DNA from 4 places in the Serratia sp. ID 25-353 genome. Region 1 is predicted to be linked to each of the others. Evidence: riboswitches for the same ligand, from Rfam matches in the RefSeq annotation. Region 1 holds a riboswitch; each other region holds the start of a gene.
What was found. Region 1 has a riboswitch for thiamine pyrophosphate ahead of thiB (thiamine ABC transporter substrate binding subunit). Riboswitches for the same ligand answer to the same signal wherever they lie in the genome.

Region 2: another riboswitch for thiamine pyrophosphate. It lies ahead of thiM (hydroxyethylthiazole kinase); the one in region 1 lies ahead of thiB (thiamine ABC transporter substrate binding subunit).
Region 3: another riboswitch for thiamine pyrophosphate. It lies ahead of thiC (phosphomethylpyrimidine synthase ThiC); the one in region 1 lies ahead of thiB (thiamine ABC transporter substrate binding subunit).
Region 4: another riboswitch for thiamine pyrophosphate. It lies ahead of ACYF6X_RS04605 (TenA family protein); the one in region 1 lies ahead of thiB (thiamine ABC transporter substrate binding subunit).

What each region holds. Positions count from the first base shown of each region.
Region 1 is NZ_CM139236.1:3,493,711-3,498,286, forward strand. It holds gene ACYF6X_RS16915 (sugar efflux transporter) at 1-380, opposite strand, end outside; gene sgrT (glucose uptake inhibitor SgrT) at 535-708, opposite strand; gene sgrR (HTH-type transcriptional regulator SgrR) at 799-2,460, shown strand; TPP riboswitch at 2,498-2,616, shown strand; gene thiB (thiamine ABC transporter substrate binding subunit) at 2,674-3,660, shown strand; gene thiP (thiamine/thiamine pyrophosphate ABC transporter permease ThiP) at 3,636-4,576, shown strand, end outside.
Region 2 is NZ_CM139236.1:429,788-434,363, reverse strand. It holds gene gutQ (arabinose-5-phosphate isomerase GutQ) at 1-726, shown strand, start outside; gene ACYF6X_RS02000 (inhibitor of vertebrate lysozyme family protein) at 766-1,224, opposite strand; gene thiD (bifunctional hydroxymethylpyrimidine kinase/phosphomethylpyrimidine kinase) at 1,309-2,109, opposite strand; gene thiM (hydroxyethylthiazole kinase) at 2,109-2,900, opposite strand; TPP riboswitch at 2,936-3,032, opposite strand; gene ACYF6X_RS01985 (GNAT family N-acetyltransferase) at 3,175-3,600, shown strand; gene ACYF6X_RS01980 (methyltransferase) at 3,702-4,382, shown strand; gene ACYF6X_RS01975 (MFS transporter) at 4,359-4,576, opposite strand, start outside.
Region 3 is NZ_CM139236.1:3,934,224-3,938,799, forward strand. It holds gene hemE (uroporphyrinogen decarboxylase) at 1-97, opposite strand, end outside; gene nudC (NAD(+) diphosphatase) at 136-903, opposite strand; gene ACYF6X_RS18980 (Rsd/AlgQ family anti-sigma factor) at 1,005-1,508, shown strand; TPP riboswitch at 1,548-1,672, shown strand; gene thiC (phosphomethylpyrimidine synthase ThiC) at 1,787-3,730, shown strand; gene thiE (thiamine phosphate synthase) at 3,723-4,373, shown strand; gene ACYF6X_RS18995 (HesA/MoeB/ThiF family protein) at 4,366-4,576, shown strand, end outside.
Region 4 is NZ_CM139236.1:972,103-976,678, forward strand. It holds gene ACYF6X_RS04590 (ABC transporter substrate-binding protein) at 1-770, opposite strand, end outside; gene ACYF6X_RS04595 (ABC transporter permease) at 806-1,573, opposite strand; gene ACYF6X_RS04600 (ABC transporter ATP-binding protein) at 1,570-2,310, opposite strand; gene ACYF6X_RS04605 (TenA family protein) at 2,307-2,990, opposite strand; TPP riboswitch at 3,053-3,155, opposite strand; gene ACYF6X_RS04610 (LLM class flavin-dependent oxidoreductase) at 3,306-4,328, shown strand; gene ACYF6X_RS04615 (SDR family NAD(P)-dependent oxidoreductase) at 4,342-4,576, shown strand, end outside.

The DNA.
Region 1 (4,576 bases):
AGCGCGAAAATCTGCGGCATGGCGGTGTTGGCAACGGCGGACATCAGCACCCCGGCGGTGATCAGCGTCAGGTAGTCGCGATTAAAGGCGAACAGCAGGCAGTTGCCGACCGCCATCAGGCAGCACAGCAAGATCAGCCTGCGCCGATCGCCGCGGGTGTCGGAGCGCTTGGCCAGCAGGAAACTGACGACGATGCCGGCCACCGCGTTGGCGGTGTAAAACAGCCCGACCCACAGCGGCCGCACCTTGACCTCGGTGGTCAGAAACAGGCTGAGCGTCGGCGTCAGCAACGCGCCGGCGATGCCGGAGAGGAAAGCGATCAGCAGGAATGCGGCAAAGATGGGGTTAATGCGCAGTGACAACCGGCTCAGGCGTTGCATATCGTCTTCCCTGACCTCAAAGCAGAAGAAAGAACCTTAGGCCACGGCGAGAAAAATGCAAGCGCATCGCCATGACCACGCATAAAAAAACCAGTGGGTCGCCCCACTGGCTGGTGAAACAGCACCATTACTCAGAAATTGGTTGCCGCGGCCCCTACAGGTGCTCGCGATACTGCTTATCGGTCATCTCTTTAATGTCCCATTGTGTCAGGTGCGCCAGCATCGCCAGCCGCGCCTGTTCGGGCACCACGCTCAGCCAGTCGGCGCGCTGGCGGCGCACCGCACTGAAGTAGCGCTGATAGAACTGTCTGGATAAGAAAGCTTTCATGATTACGCCCTCCCCTTTCATTGATGAAAATTATCGGCGTAATATAGGGAAAAAAAAATTGACGAGTTGAGGCAGGAGCGTTCCTCTTTTATGTCCACGTCCCGATTGCAGCAGCAGTTCATCCGTCTGTGGCAGCGCTGCCACGGTGAAACCACCGACACTACGCTGCAGGCGCTGGCGGAGGTGCTCAGCTGCTCGCGCCGCCACGTGCGCTCCCTGCTGAGCGCCATGCAGCGGGAAGGCTGGCTCACCTGGCAGGCGGAGTCGGGGCGCGGCAAGCGCTCGCGGTTAACCTTCCACTACACCGGCCTGGCGCTGCAGCAACAACGGGCCGAGGAGCTGCTGGAACAGGACCGCATCGATCAGTTGGTGCAGCTGGTGGGCGACAAAAACGTGGTGCGCCAGATGCTGCTGTCGCAGCTGGGCCGCAGCTTCCGCCAGGGGAAACACATCCTGCGGGTGCTCTACTACCGGCAGCTGTACAACCTGCTGCCCGGCTCGGCGCTGCGGCGTTCGGAGACCCATTTGGCGCGCCAGATCTTCAACGGCCTGACGCGCATAAATGAGGAAAACGGGGAACTGGAGTCCGATCTGTCTCACCATTGGCAGGCGCTGACCCCGCTGCACTGGCGGTTTTACCTGCGCCCGGCGATCCATTTTCATCATGGCCGCGAGCTGGAGATGGCGGACGTCATCACTTCCCTCTCGCGTCTGACCTCGCAACCGCTGTTCTCGCATATCGAGAGCGTCACCTCGCCGACGCCGTTCGTTATCGACGTGCAGCTGCGCAGCCCCGACCACTGGCTGCCCTGGCTGCTGGGCAGCGTGCAGGCCATGATCCTGCCGCGCGAATGGCGTGAACTGCCGGATTTCGCCCGCCATCCGGTCGGCACCGGCCCCTACCGCATGGTGCGCAACCATCCCAGCCAGATGAAGATCCACGCCTTCGACGACTATTTTGGCTACCGGGCGCTGATCGACGAGGTGAACATCTGGGTGCTGCCGGAGTTTTCCGAAGAGCTGGTGCACTCCGGCGTGCAGCTGCAGGGCGATGAAACCGGCAACAGCGAGCTGGAAAGCCGGCTGGAAGAGGGTTGCTATTTCCTGCTGTTCGATCAGCGTTCACCGCTGGCCGTCGACCCCGCCATTCGCAGTTGGCTGTGCGAATTGATCAACCCCATTTCGCTGCTGAGCCACGCCGGGCCGCTCTACCAGCGCTATTGGTCGCCGGCGTACGGCCTGCTGCCGCGCTGGCACCACAACCGCACGCTGGCGCAGCAGCCCAAGCCCGCGGGCCTGACCGAACTGACGATGACCCACTTCAATGAACATTCGGAGTTTCACGCCATTCGCCAGGCGATCGAACCGCTGCTGGCGCAGCACGGCATCCGTCTGATCGTGCAAAGCGTGGATTATGCCACCTGGCACCAGGGCGACGCGCGCAGCGATCTGTGGCTCGGCAGCGCCAACTTCTATCTGCCGCTGGAGTTTTCGCTGTTCGCCACGCTGTACGAACTGCCGCTGATGCAGCATTGCATGAACGAAGATCTGGCGCAGGACGCAGCGCTGTGGCGCGCCAACCGCTTGCCGCTGGCCGAGTTCTGCCAGCGTCTGGTCAGCAACCACCAGCTGCATCCGCTGTTCCACCACTGGCTGCAGCTGCACGGCCAGCGCAGCATGCGCGGCGTGCGGATGAACACCCTCGGCTGGTTCGACTTCAAGTCCGCCTGGTTTGCCCCGCCGGAGGCATAAGCGCCTTTCGCCCGGGTCGGTTAATCTTTACAATAGCGCCGTCTCAACGGGGTGCGGTAAGTCGGGCCACGTGATAAGCCCGATTTTCCGCTGAGAGCACACCCGTCGAACCTGATCCGGTCAATACCGGCGGAGGGATTTGAGCCCAGCGAACCGGCGACGCCGCCTCGCCCCCTCAGATGCCCTTGCCCCCTTATTTTTCAGGAGTGCAACGTGGTCAAAACATTTCTGCCCTGCTTATTGCTGCTGTGTGCCGCGCCGGTGTTGGCCAAGCCGACGCTGACGGTTTACACCTACGATTCCTTCGCCGCCGACTGGGGCCCAGGCCCGGCGGTGAAAAAAGTCTTTGAAGCCGAGTGCGACTGTGAACTGAAGTTCGTCGCGCTGGAAGACGGCGTCTCGCTGCTGAACCGCCTACGCATGGAAGGCAAGAACAGCGCCGCCGACGTGGTGCTGGGGTTGGACAACAACCTGTTGCAGGCGGCGCAGCAAACCGGCCTGTTCGCGCCGAGCGGCGTCGACACCGCCAAACTGACGGTGCCGGGCGGCTGGCAGGACGCGACCTTCGTGCCATACGACTACGGGTACTTCGCCTTCGTCTACAACAAAGAAAAACTGAAGAACCCGCCAAAAAGCCTGCAGGAGCTGGTCAGCGGCGATCGCAACTGGAAAGTGATCTACGAAGATCCGCGCACCAGCACGCCGGGCCTCGGCCTGCTGCTGTGGATGCAAAAAGTGTATGGCGACAAGGCGCCGGCCGCCTGGCAGCAACTGGCGAAGAAAACCGTCACCGTCACCAAAGGCTGGAGCGAAGCCTACGGCCTGTTCCTGAAGGGCGAAGGCGATCTGGTGCTCAGCTACACCACCTCTCCGGCCTATCACCTGATCGAAGAGAAAAAAGATCTCTACGCCGCCGCCACGTTCAGCGAAGGGCACTACCTGCAGGTGGAAGTGGCGGGCAAGCTGAAGGCCGCCAAACAGCCTGAGCTGGCGGAGCGTTTCATGCAGTTCATGGTGACACCGGCGTTCCAAAACGCCATCCCGACCGGCAACTGGATGTACCCGGTGATCAACACCCCACTGCCCGTCGGCTTTGAGCAGATGAACGTGCCGCAGACCGCGCTGCAATACAGCGCCGAAGAGGTGGCCAAACAACGCGGCGGTTGGATCCGGGCATGGCAAACCGCCGTCAGCCGCTGATCCCCCGCTGGCTCTGGCCGGGGCTGTTGGCCGCCGGCGTGATCCTGCTGGTCGCCGCGCTGGCGATGGGCTCGCTGTGGCGTCACGCGCCGGACAGCGACTGGCGCGGCCTGTGGCAGGACAGCTACCTTTGGCACGTGGTGCGCTTCACCTTTTGGCAGGCGCTGCTGTCGGCGCTGATTTCGGTGCTGCCCGCCGTTCTGCTGGCGCGCGCGCTCTATCGCCGCCGCTTCCCCGGCCGGCAGCTGCTGCTGCGGCTGTGCGCCATGACGCTGGTGCTGCCGGTGCTGGTGGCGGTGTTCGGCCTGCTCAGCGTCTATGGGCGCCAAGGCTGGCTGGCGACGCTGTGCGGCTGGCTGGGCATCGAATATGGCTTCTCGCCCTACGGTCTGCAGGGCATTCTGCTGGCGCACCTGTTCTTTAACCTGCCGCTGGCCACCCGCCTGTTGCTGCAGGCGCTGGAGAATATCCCGGTGGAGCAGCGCCAGCTGGCCGCCCAGCTGGGCATGAATGGCTGGCAGCAGTTCCGCTTCGTCGAATGGCCGGCGCTGCGCCGCCAGATCCTGCCGAGCGGCGCATTGATCTTCATGCTGTGCTTCGCCAGCTTCGCCACCGTGCTGTCGCTGGGCGGCGGGCCGCAGGCTACCACCATCGAACTGGCGATCTATCAGGCGCTGAGTTACGACTACGATCTGGGTCGCGCCGCCATGCTGGCGCTGATCCAGTTAAGCTGTTGTCTGGGGCTGGTGTTGATCAGTCAGCGCCTGAGCCAGGTATTGCCGGTGGGGCATACCCACGCCCAGCGCTGGCGCAATCCGGAAGACAGCCTGTGGCGACGCGTCGGCGATTTTCTGCTGATCGCCGCCGCGCTGTTGCTGCTGCTGCCGCCTCTGCTGGCGGTGATCGCCGACGGCGC
Region 2 (4,576 bases), 2.0 Mb from region 1:
CACGGCGATCTCGGCATGATCGGCGCCGACGACGTGGTGGTGTTCATCTCCTACTCCGGCCGCGCCAAAGAGCTGGATCTGATCCTGCCGCTGCTGGCGGAGAACGGCATTCCGGTGATCGCCATCACCGGCGGCAAGGAGTCACCGCTGGCGCTGGCCGCGGCCTGCATGTTAGATATCGGCGTCGAGCGCGAAGCCTGCCCGATGGGGCTGGCGCCGACCTCCAGCGCGGTCAACACCCTGATGATGGGCGATGCCCTGGCGATGGCGCTGATGCGCCAGCGCGGTTTCAACGCGGAAGATTTCGCCCGCTCGCACCCGGGTGGCAGCCTGGGGGCGCGCCTGCTGAACCGCGTGCATCACCTGATGCGCACCGGCGATCGCCTGCCGCGCGTGAGCGAAAGCGCCAACGTGATGGAGGCGATGCTGGAGCTGAGCCGCACCGGGCTCGGGTTAGTGGCGGTCTGCGACGCACAGCAGCGGGTGGTGGGCGTGTTTACCGACGGCGACCTGCGCCGCTGGCTGGTGAAGGGCAACAGCCTGCAGGATCCGCTCAGCCCGGCGATCACCCGCCCCGGCTATCGGCTGCCGGAGCAGTGGCGCGCCGGCGAGGCGCTGGAAGCACTGCACGAACAGCACATCAGCGCGGCCCCGGTGGTCGATATGGACGGCGTGCTGGTGGGGGCGCTCAACCTGCACGATCTGCATCAGGCCGGCATCGGCTGATCAACGCCGGGGGCGCCATCACCGGCGCCCCCGGTCAGATCATTTCCAGTCGGGATTGTTCTCGAACTGCTGCTTCAGCAGCGCCTTCATGTCGTCATTCGGCTTGCCGAGCCACTGGTACTTGGCATACTTCTTCGGATGATCGACGGCTTCCGGCCGATCTTCCACTGCCACCCGCACGCCCCAGGCCTGGGATTTGTCCGCGCTGAACGCCACGATCAAAAAGTTGTTGCCGCAGTCGTGCGGCTTGCACAGGTTGCCGACCAGATACTCTTTGCCCTTCCAGTTCAGATTCTGCGCCGGCGTTGAGGTGCCGACGCCCTTACGCGCCCAACCCGGCATCCGCGCCTGGCCTTTCACCATGTTTTGCCAGCTGGCCTGATACCCCGGCTGCTGAATCAAATCCGACGTGGTGACGATCTGCTGGGCAAAGCTGCCCGCGCTGAAGCTGAGCAGTGCGCCGAAGAGGGCGCAACGCAGCGCCTGGTGTCCCGTCATAGTCCTTCTCCCTAGGTTAAATCAGGTTTCGCCCATAAAACCGGGCCTGAACTAGTCAGACCACGGTTGCGACAAAAAGTTGACTCACCACCAGGCATGGAAATGATGCACCGGCCCGATGCCGTGCCCCACCTCCAGCGTGTCCGCCTGTTGCAACGCTTGTTGCAGGTAGTCCTTGGCGGCGGCCACCGTAGCCGCCCAGTCGGCATGGCGCGGGCGCAGCGCCGCCAGCGCGGCCGAGAGCGTGCAACCGGTGCCGTGGGTGTGGCGGGTGGCGACGCGCGGCGCGGTAAAGCGCTGCTCGCCTTCGGCGGTAAACAGCCAGTCCGGGCTCTCGCTTTCGCTCAGGTGGCCGCCCTTCATCAGCACCGCCCGGCAGCCCATCGCCAGCAGCGCCCGCCCCTGCTCGCGCATCTGCGCTTCATCTTCTGCCGGCGCGCACGCCAGCAGCGCCGCTGCTTCCGGCAGGTTCGGCGTAATGATCGACACCCGCGGCAACAGCTCGCGTCGAATAGACGCCACCGCCTCCGGCGCCAGCAACGGATCGCCGCTTTTCGCCAGCATCACGGTGTCCAGCACCACGAACTCCGGCCGGTAATGGCGCAGCCGTTCGGCCACCGCCTGCACGATGTCGGCGTTGGCCAGCATGCCGATCTTGACGCTGTCGATGCGCACGTCGCTGAACACCGAGTCCAGCTGCGCGGCGACGAACGCCGGATCGATGTAATACACCGACTGCACGCCACGGGTATTCTGCGCCACCAGCGCGGTGATCACCGAGGTGCCGTAGGCGCCAAGCGCCGAGAAAGCCTTCAGATCGGCCTGAATGCCGGCACCGCCGCTGGGATCGGTGCCGGCGATGGTCAGGGCGTTAATGCGTTTCATCACAGATCCTCCCCGCGCAACTGATACAGGGCATCGAGGAACGCCGGCGTAAAGCTGCCCGGCCCGCCGGCCTGTCTGGCCGCGAGACCGCCGCAGTGGGACATCACCCGGCAGGCAGTCGCCACGTTGTCCAGGCGATCGCCCGGCAGGGCGCAAAACGCCGCCACGACCGCCGACAGCGCGCAGCCGGTGCCCACCACCCGCGTCATCAGCGGGGAACCGCCTTCGATCGCCCAGTCACGTTGGCCGTCGGTGACGTAATCCACCGCGCCGGTGACCGCCACCACCGCGCCGCTGCGCTGCGCCAGCTCACGCGCGGCGGGCAATGCCGCCAGCGAATCGTCGCCGCTGTCCACGCCGCGGCCGCTGGCCAGCAACCCGCTGAGCGCCATGATTTCCGAGGCGTTGCCGCGTATCGCCGCCGGTTTCTCGTCCAGCAGCTGTTTGGCGAAGGCGGTGCGGTAGGAGAGCGCGCCGACCGCCACCGGATCCAGCGTCCAGGGCTTGCCGGCCTGATTGGCGGCGGCCACCGCCGCCCGCATCGATTCGGCGCGCAGCGCATTGAGGGTGCCGACGTTGATCAGCAGGCCGTCGGCCAGCGCGCTGAACTGCGCCGCCTCTTGCGGCTCCACCACCATCGCCGGGGAGGCGCCGAGCGCCAGCAGCACGTTGGCGGTCAGCGATTGCACCACTTCGTTGGTCAGGCAGTGGATCAGCGGAGGCCGCTGTTGGAATTGGGTCAGACAGGCCGCGGCGCGCGCGCCGGGTAGTGCATCAGGTCGAGCGATCATATTCCTCCCAACCGGCGTTCAAGAAGGCGGCGCCGGCTGGGCGGCCGTGACTTCCCTACGCTGGCATTATCCAGATCAGGTAATACGGGTATTTCTCAGCCTTCACGTAGAAGGGCACCCCGAGTCATGAAAATCAATAGGTTGTGATCAACGTTGCGTTAATCCCTGCAGGGGATCATGCCAGCGGCGGCGTGGACAAACAAGCGAATAAATTGGCCCGGCAAGCATACGCCGCGCAATGCGCTATAGTGAGCACAAACCACCGGGAGATGCCATGCAGATAAGACCCTACCAAGAGACCGATCGCCCTTTCCTGCGCACGCTGTACCTGGCGTCGCGCAAGGCGGCGTTCGGCTGGCGCGATACCTCAAACTATCAGTTGGAAGATTTCGACGGCGCGACGCTGGGCGAAGCGATTTGGGTGGCGGAAGACGGCGGCGTGCTGCTGGGATTCGTCTCCGTCTACCGCGAGGACAACTTCATTCATAACCTGTATGTCGATCCCCATCAGCCGCCGCGCGGCGTCGGCAGTGCGCTGCTGCAGGCGGCGGAAGCTACCTTCACCGCCACCGGCTCGCTGAAATGCCTGGTGAAGAATGAAAAGGCGCTGGCGTTCTACCGCAAACACGGCTGGCGCATCATCTCTACCGGCAACGATGGCGAAGAAGATTATTACCTGATGCATTCGCCGGCCCGCTAACGCCGCCTTTCCCGTCACAGAACTCATTAATGATAATGGATTTCATTATCAGTTAAGCATACCCTTCCTTGTCTCTCTCGATGAACTCTGCAAGGAAGGTTATGCAACATCAAACGGATACTCGCTTCCCCGATGCCGCGGCGGCGGACTACGATCGCCGTATTCTGACCCTGGTGCCCGGCTATCAGTTTGCTCAGGCGCTGCTGACGGCGACGCTCGCGCAGACGCTGCCGAATGACGCCACGCTGTTGCTGGCCGGTTGCGGCACCGGCAGCGAACTGTCGGCGCTGGCCGCCGCCAACGCCAGCTGGCGTTTCAGCGCCGTGGAACCCTCCGCCGGCATGCTGGCGGCCGCGCGCGCCAAGGCTGAAGCCGCGGATTACGCACAACGGGTGAGCTTCCAGCCCACCTTGCTGCAACAAGCGCCGCAAACCCGCCACGACGCGGCGGTGTGCTCATTGGTGCTGCATTTTATCGCCGACGATGGCGCCAAACTGGAATTCCTGCAGCAGCTGGCGCAGCGCCTCTCCCCCGCCGCACCGCTGCTGCTGTTCGACTATCAACCGGATGGCCTGCCCGCCAGCCATTACCAACACTGGCTGCAAAGCGCCGGGCATTCGGCGGCGCAGGCGCAGGAGGTGATCGAACGCACCCGCCGCAACTGGCACCCGATGGCGGCGGCGCGCAGCCGTCTCCTCCTGGCGGAAAGCGGCTTCACCGCGCCTCAGCACTTGTGCGGTGCGCTGGGCTTCCAGCTTTCACTGCTCCACCGCCGCCGTTGATCCCGGCATCCCGCGCAGCGTCAGCCGCCAAAACAGCAGCGCGCTCAGGCTGACGCCCGCCCCCAGCCAGCAGACGCCGCTCCAGCCCGCCCAGGCATACATATGGGTGCCGGCAAAGGCGCCCAGCCCGCTGCCGACGGCGTAAAACAGCATGTAACAGCCCACCAGCCTGCTGTGTGACTGCGGGTGCGCGC
Region 3 (4,576 bases), 440 kb from region 1:
AATAACGACCGGCCTGGCGCATCATCCATACGGGGGTCACATCCACCGGCTGGCGCAACAGCGCGCGCAGGTAGCGATCGTTCTTCAACTCAGTCATTTATGGGGCTCCCTTAATAATCTGCCGGCCATTGTACATTATTCTGCCCGGCACAGCGCCACGGTGTCCTCAATCAACCGGCGCGCCACGGTGCCGGGCGGCGGCAACAGCGGCAATTGGTCGTAGCGATACCAGCCGGCGTTGAGCAGCTCCTTGGGATCGTGACGAATGTCACCCTGATGGTAATCGGCCATAAAGGCCATCATCAGCGAGTGCGGGAACGGCCAGGGTTGTGAAGTGACGTAGCGCAGGTTCTTGATTTCGATATTGCTCTCTTCCATCACTTCACGCGCCACCGCCTGTTCCAGCGTTTCGCCCACTTCGACGAAGCCGGCCAGCACCGTGTGGATGCCACCGCGATGACGCACGTGTTGCGCCAGCAGGATCTGATCCTCGCGCCGAATGGCGACGATTACGCAGGGTGCAATCTGCGGATAGTACCGCTCTTTGCAGTGGCCGCACAGGCAGGCGCTTTCGGAGCGACTGAGGTGCATCTCATGGCCGCAGTAGCCGCAGTAGCGATGGGAACGGTAGAAATCCGCCAGCTGCACGCCGCGCCCGGCAAGCTGGAACAGACCGCGATCCTGATCCAACAGCTGACGCACCGAGCCCATCTCCCGCGGCATCGCCTGGCGCACCAGCCAGACCGGCGCGCCCTCCCATTCACCGATGGTGCGCGCCATGTGGCCCCGCAGCCCAAGAGCGGCGGCAGTCCCCGACGGCAATTCACCGTTCGGTAACCAAAGTTTGCTTTCATGGCTGACAATCCACCAGCCGTTTTCATTGCCCGTTAATGCAAGTTCCATATCGTTGTTGCACAACCTCAGCTTCACTGGCACTCTACGAATCGGCTTTGTTATATTTTAATAACTTACCGGTTACTTTTATTACTTACACGGAGTCAAACATGCTCAACCGTTTGGAAAGGCTGACTCAGCGCGTTGGCGGTAGTAATGAATTAGTTGATCAATGGCTTCAGGCCCGCAAACAGTTGCTGGTCGCCTACTGCACGCTGGTAGGCCTCAAACCGAATAAAGAAAAGCATACGCCGCTGAATGAAAAAGCGCTGGAGAACTTTTGCCACAACCTGGTGGATTACCTCTCCGCAGGGCATTTTCATATCTATGACAGAATTATCAAACAAGTGGAAGGCGCAGCCAGTCCGAAAATGTCGCTGGCGGTGAACATCTACCCCAAGCTGTGGGCCAATACCGAACAGATCATGGCGTTCCACGATCGCTATACCGAAGTGGATATCGATCAGGAGGTTTGTCTGGAATTCCACCAGGCCTTGTCGGATATCGGCGAAACGCTGGCGGCGCGCTTTGCGCTGGAAGATAAGCTGATCCAGTTGGAGGCGGAAGCCGCACAGCAACCGCTGCCGGACCAGACGCTGGATCCGGCGCGTTAAAATTTTATAGTTTTTTTTCTTATCCCTCCTATACTGGGGGGCATCTTGTCGGAGTGCCTAGCGCCTGATTTGTTCATCGAATCAGCCAGGCTGAGACCGTTAATTCGGGATCCGCGGAACCTGATCGGGTTAATACCCGCGAAGGGAACAAGAGTAATCTATCGCCACAGGCACGGCCTTCCCCTTGTGGGCGCCCTGCCTGATCGGCCACCATCATTACTCCCTCCGAGCTCCAGACAAGCAACTTTCCCAACCCAACACACTGGTAGGAACTTGCTATGTCTAACGTTAATCCACCGCGCGCCCGTAAAGCGCAACGCGAAGCCGCCCAGCAGTTTATCGACACCCTGCAAGGCATGGCTTTCCCGAACTCACGCCGCATCTATCTGCAAGGCTCGCGCAGCGATATCCAGGTGCCGATGCGCGAAATTCAGCTCAGCCCGACCCTGCTTGGCGGCAGCAAAGACCACCCGCAGTATGAACCCAACGAGGCGATCCCGGTGTATGACACCGCCGGCCCCTACGGCGATCCGCAGGCCGAGCTCGACGTACACGCCGGCCTGGCCAAGCTGCGCGCCGACTGGATCGACGCGCGCGGCGATACCGCCACCCTCAGCGGCGCCAGCTCCGGCTTCACCCAACAGCGGCTGGCGGACGAGGGGCTGGATCACCTGCGCTTCGAGCATCTGCCGCTGCCGCGCAGGGCGCTGCCGGGCAAGTGCGTGACCCAGCTGCACTATGCCCGCGCCGGTATCGTCACCCCGGAGATGGAGTTCATCGCCATCCGTGAAAACATGGGGCGCGAGCGCATTCGCGGCGAGGTATTGCGCCACCAGCATCCGGGCCAGAGCTGGGGCGCCAACCTGCCGGACAACATCACGCCGGAGTTCGTGCGTCAGGAAGTGGCCGCCGGCCGCGCCATCATTCCCGCCAACATCAACCATCCGGAGGCGGAGCCGATGATCATCGGCCGCAATTTCCTGGTGAAGGTGAACGCCAATATCGGCAACTCGGCGGTCACGTCGTCGATCGAAGAAGAGGTGGAGAAGCTGGTGTGGTCCACCCGCTGGGGCGCGGACACCGTGATGGATCTCTCCACCGGTCGCTATATTCACGAAACCCGCGAGTGGATCCTGCGCAACAGCCCGGTGCCCATCGGCACCGTGCCGATCTACCAGGCACTCGAGAAGGTCAACGGCGTGGCGGAAAACCTCACCTGGGCGATGTTCCGCGATACGCTGCTGGAACAGGCGGAGCAAGGGGTCGACTACTTCACCATCCACGCCGGCGTGCTGCTGCGCTACGTGCCGATGACCGCCAAACGCCTGACCGGCATCGTGTCGCGCGGTGGCTCGATCATGGCCAAATGGTGTCTGTCGCACCATCAGGAAAACTTCCTCTATCAGCATTTCCGTGAAATCTGTGAGATCTGCGCCGCCTACGACGTTTCGCTGTCGCTCGGCGACGGCCTGCGCCCCGGCTCGATTCAGGACGCCAACGACGAAGCCCAGTTCGCCGAGCTGCATACGCTGGGCGAGCTGACCAAAATCGCCTGGGAATACGACGTGCAGGTGATGATCGAAGGCCCGGGCCACGTGCCGATGCAGATGATCCGCCGCAACATGACCGAAGAGCTGGAACACTGCCACGAAGCGCCGTTCTACACCCTCGGCCCGCTGACCACCGATATCGCCCCGGGCTATGACCATTTCACCTCCGGCATCGGCGCGGCAATGATCGGCTGGTTCGGCTGCGCCATGCTGTGTTACGTCACGCCGAAAGAGCACCTCGGCCTGCCGAACAAAGAGGACGTCAAACAGGGCCTGATCACCTACAAGATCGCCGCTCACGCCGCCGATCTGGCCAAAGGCCATCCGGGCGCGCAGATCCGCGATAACGCCATGTCCAAGGCGCGTTTCGAATTCCGCTGGGAAGATCAGTTCAATCTGGCGCTCGATCCGGCCACCGCGCGCGCCTATCACGACGAAACCCTGCCGCAGGAATCCGGCAAGGTCGCCCACTTCTGCTCGATGTGCGGGCCGAAATTCTGCTCGATGAAAATTTCGCAGGAGGTGCGCGACTACGCCGCCGCCCAGGAAGCCGCCAAGCCGATCGAAGTACAGCTGACCGGCATGGAGAAAATGTCCGCCGAGTTCCGCGCCCGCGGCAGCGAGCTGTATCACAGCGCCGGCACCCTGCAAGAGGAGACAAGCAATGACTGATATCACGACCCCCTTCCCGGCTACGCCCCACAAGCTGGGGCTTTACCCGGTCGTCGACAGCGTGGCGTGGATCGCTCGCCTACTGGAGGCCGGCGTCACCACGATCCAGCTGCGCATCAAGGATCTGCCTGACGAGCAGGTCGAAGAGGATATCGCCGCCGCCATCGCGCTGGGCCAGCGTTATCAGGCGCGGCTGTTCATCAACGACTACTGGCGGCTGGCGATCAAACACGGCGCCTACGGCGTACATCTGGGCCAGGAAGATCTCGATACCACCGATCTGGCGGCCATCCACCGCGCCGGGCTGCGGCTGGGCGTATCCACCCATGACGACGCCGAGCTGGCGCGCGCGCTGGCGGTGAAACCGTCCTACATCGCGCTGGGGCACATCTTCCCTACCCAGACCAAAGACATGCCTTCGGCGCCACAGGGGCTGACGGAGTTGAAGCGCCATATCGCCGATTTGGCGGATTACCCGACGGTAGCGATCGGCGGGATCAGCATCGATCGCGTACCGGCGGTGCTGGCGTGCGGCGTCGGCAGCGTGGCGGTGGTCAGCGCCATCACCCAGGCGCCGGACTGGCGCGCGGCGACGGCCGAGCTGCTGCGGCTGATCGAAGGCGAGGATCCGAACGATGCTTAACGATCAGGAATTCCTGCGCTACAGCCGTCAGCTGCTGCTGGAGGACGTCGGCCCGGAAGGCCAGGAGAAACTCAAGCGCGCCACGGTGCTGATCGTCGGTTTAGGCGGGCTCGGTTCCCCGGCTTCGCTGTATCTGGCCGCCGCCGGCGTCGGCACGCTGCTGCTGGCCGACGACGACCAGCTGCACGTCACCAACCTGCAGC
Region 4 (4,576 bases), 2.5 Mb from region 1:
TTCAGCTCCGGGTGCGCCTTGGCGAACGCCAGCCAGGTGTCCTGCGGGTGCGCATGCAGGTAGTCGCTGCCTTGCTTCAACGCGGCGAGGAACTTGCGGATTTTCGGTTCGTTCACCGCATCGCGGTGGGCGACGATGATCAGCTCGTCGTAGGCCGGCACGCCGTAATCTTCGACGTTGAACACCACCGGCGTCTTGCCCTGCAGCTTCAGCTCCAGCGCTTCGATGTTGCGGTAGCCGCCGATCACCGCATCGACCTGGCCCGCCAGCAGGGCGCTGGTTAGCTGGAAGTTGACGTTGATGAGCTTGATGTCCTGCGGCTTGAGGTGCTCGTGTTCGACCATGGTGGCCAGCGTCGCCTGTTCGATGCCGCTGACCGAGTAACCCACCGTTTTGCCCTTGAGATCCGCCGGCGACGTGATGTTTTTATCCAGCGCGATCACCGTATTCAGCGGCGTGTTGATCAGCGTGCCGACGCGCATCAGCGGCAGGCCCTGATCGGCGAAGAAATGCAGCTGCGGCTGATAGGTAATGGCGAGGTCGGCCTGTTTGGCGGCCACCAGCCGCGGCGGCAGCGCCGGATCGGACGGCGGCACGATCTTGACGTCCAGCCCTTCGGCCTTGAAGGCACCGATTTGCTCGGCCACCATAATCGGCGCGTGATCGGGGTTGATATACCAGTCGAGCACCAGCGTCAGCTTTTCGGCCGCGCCGGCCTGGCCGGTGATGGCGGCGCCGAGCAGCAGCCCGCAAACGGTTTGTTTGATCATGGTCGTTCCTTTATCCCTGGTTATGGTTGCAATCATCAGTCGTTTTCCGGCGCCCAGGCGATCAGGCGCCGCAGCAGCGCATCCACCGTAGCCCACAGCAGCACGGTCATCAGCACCAAAATAAACAGCGCGGCGAAGCAGACGTCGGTCTGCATGCGCGCGTTGGCGTTCAGCATCACGTAGCCCAGCCCTTCGGCCGAGCCCACCCATTCGCCGATGATGGCACCGATCGGCGCGACGGCGGCGGCCATGCGCAGGCCGGAGCCGAAGGCCGGCAGCGCTGCCATCAGCCGCACGTGCCGCAGCTGCGCCCAGCGGGAAGCGCGCATCGTGCGCGCCAGATCGAGATAGTCGTTGTTGACCCGCCGCAGCCCGTCGAAAAAGGCCGACACCACCGGGAAGAAAATCACCAGCACCGCCATCGCCACCTTGGCGCTCATGCCGAAGCCGAACCACAGCACCAGCAGCGGCGCCAGGGCGAACACCGGTATCGCCTGGCTGGTGAGCACCAGCGGCATCAGCCAGCGTTGCAGGCGCGGCGAGAAGATCATGCACAGCGCCAGCGCCGCGCCGAGCAGCACGCCCAGCGCCAGCCCGCTGACGATCTCCGAAGCGGTGACCAGCGTGTGCCAGGCGAGGTAGCCGCGCCCGTCCCACAGCGCCTGCGCCACCGCGCTCGGCGTGGGCAGCAGAAAGGCCGGAATGCCGCTTTGCGCCGCCAGCCACCACAGCAGCAGCAGGCCGACGAACACCGTCAGCCCGCGCCGTAGGCGGGTGAAGCCGCGCTCTTTGGCAATATTCATTGCGCGGCCCTCACCAGCTGTTGCAGCAGCTCGGCCTGGCTTCTCAGCAGGTCGGCGTCATCCGGCGCGCGCGGCGGTTGCCCGCTGATGCGGTGGGTGTCGTCGAGGCCCAGCGGCCAGGGCGACAGCACCAGCAGCCGGTGGCTCAGGCGGCAGGCCTCCATCGGATCGTGGGTGATCAGCAGCACGGTGTTTTGCGCCAGCAGTTCGGCGGCCAGGCTCTGGATCTCGGCGCGGGTAATGGCGTCCAGTGCGGAAAAGGGTTCGTCCATCAGCACGATCGGCTGGCGTTCGTAGAGCGTGCGGGCGATGGCGGCGCGCTGGCGCATGCCGCCGGACAGCGCGGCAGGCAGGCTGCGGCCATGAGAGGCCAGGCCCACGCGCTCCAGCAGGTGCGCCGCCCACGCCCGGTCCGGCGTTTCGCCGCGCAGCCGCGAGCCGAGGGCGACGTTCTCCTCGACGGTCAGCCACGGGTAGAGCAGGTCTTTTTGCCCCATGTAGGCGATGCGCCCGGTGACCGGCAGGCCGTCGCTGCCGGTCACCGTGCCCGAGGTAGCCCGTTCCAGGCCGGCGATGATCTTCAGCAGGCTGGTTTTGCCGGCGCCGCTGGCGCCGAGCAGGGCGACGAAGCTGCCACCGACGATGTCGAAGCTCAGCCGGTCGAAGACGATTTGCTGACCGAAACGCAGGCTGAGATTCCGCACCTGGATGCCGGGCGGGCGAAGCGGGGAGGTCATGAGGCGTTCAGCCCCATCTGCCAAAATGCCGATTCCAACTGGGTGGCGGTGGTGAAAATCTGCGCCAGCTCGGTGAGGCGGCCTTGTGCGCCGCGCTGGTGGCCGACGGTCTCGAGCAGCTCGATGGCGGCACGCACGCCGGCCAGATAGCCCGCGTCGCCGTAGTTGCGGATCCAGGAGGCGTAAGGATTGCCCTCCATTTGGGTGGCGGGATCGTGCAGCAGCCGCAGGCCGATTTCGGCATAGCCGGCCACGCAGGGCAGCAGGCCGGCCAGCAGATCGAGGGCGTCGCCGGCATGGCCGATATCCAGTACGTAGCGGGTGTAGTTCATGGTCTCCGCCGCTTCCGGCTGGGCGGCGATCTGCGCTTCGCTCAGCCCCCATTCGGCGCAGTAGGCGACGTGCAGCGGCAGTTCGGCGACGATGCCGTTGAGCGACGCAGTGGCGGCGCGCATCTCCGGCAGGGTGCGCAGCTTGCTGACCAGCAGCGCGTAGGCGCGGGCGAAGTGCAGCAGGAACAGGTAGTCCTGGGTCAGGTAGCGGCGAAAAGCGCGTTCGGGCAAGGTGCCGGCGGCCAGCTGCTGCAGAAACGGGTGATCGACGTAATCTTGCCAGTGGCTGCCGGCATGTTGGCGCAACCGGCCGTAAAGACCGCTTTCGAACAGGGTGGTGATGGACATGGGACCTCCTTGAGTCAGTGGAGATCCGGGCACGCTGGGGTATGAACAGGCAACGGGTGAGAGCGTTGTTGCCTAACCGTCCCTTCGCTGGCATGACCCAGATCAGGTTCAAAGGGTTCGGCTTGCGCCATCTCAGCCCGTAACAGGACACCCCTCGGAGCTGCTTGTTATACGACATTTGTTTTTTGATTACAATCGCCGGGCGGCGCGGCGGCAATCGGTTCGTTTAGTGCGATCGGGGGCGATTTTGCTGGCGCAGAGCGCGCGATTTTTGTCACTGTAGGCCGATGATTTTGCCTTTGAGGACGATTCCCGATGAAAAAGATTGGTTTTCTCTCGTTTGGCCACTGGTCGCCTTCCGCCCAGTCCGGCACCCGTTCCGCAGCGGATGCGCTGCTGCAGTCCATCGATCTGGCGGTCGCCGCCGAAGATCTGGGGGCGGACGGCGCCTATTTTCGCGTACACCACTTTGCACGCCAGCTGGGGTCGCCGTTCCCGCTGCTGGCCGCCATCGGCGCCAAAACCCAACGCATCGAGATCGGCACCGGCGTGATCGACATGCGTTATGAAAACCCGCTGTACATGGTGGAAGACGCCGGCGCGGCGGATCTGATCGCCGGCGGGCGGCTGCAGCTCGGCATCAGCCGTGGCTCGCCGGAGCAGGTGATCGACGGCTGGCGCTATTTCGGCTATGCCCCGGCCGACGGCGAGACCGACGCGGACATGGCCCGCCGCCATACCGAAGTGTTCCTGGAAGCGCTGCGCGGCGAAGGGTTCGCCGAACCCAATCCGCAGCCGATGTTCCCGAATCCGCCTGGGCTGCTGCGGCCGGAGCCGTTTTCCGCCGGGCTGCGCGATCGCATCTGGTGGGGCGCCGGTTCGAACGCCACCGCTGTCTGGGCGGCGAAGCTGGGCATGCACCTGCAAAGCTCGACGCTCAAGAACGACGAGACCGGCGAACCCTTCCACATCCAGCAGGCCAAGCAGATCCGCGCCTACCGCGCCGCCTGGCAAGAGGCCGGCCACACGCATGAGCCGCGGGTTTCCGTGAGCCGCAGCATCTTCGCGCTGGTGGATCAGCGGGATCGCAACTACTTCGGCGGCGGTGGCAAGGAGGGCGATCAGCTCGGATATATCGACGCGCAGACCCGGGCGATCTTCGGCCGCAGCTATGCCGCCGAGCCGGACGTGCTGATCAAGCAGCTGGCGCAGGACGAGGCCATCGCCGAAGCGGATACGCTGCTGCTGACCGTACCTAACCAGCTGGGCGTGGATTACAACGCCCACGTCATCGAATCGATTTTAACCCATGTCGCGCCGGCGCTCGGCTGGCGCTAAACGGAGGAATGGCATGTCACGCATTTTCATTACCGGCTCGGTAGACGGGCTGGGCCGCGCCGCCGCGCAAACGCTGTTGGACGAAGGGCATCAGGTGATTTTGCATGCGCGTGAGCCCGGCCGTCTGGACGCGGTGCGCGATCTGCTGGATCGCGGTGCGCAGGCGGCGATTGGCGATCTGTCCGATGTGCAGCAGATCCGGCAGCTTGCCGAGCAGGTCAATCGCCTTGGCCGCCCGGACGCGGTGA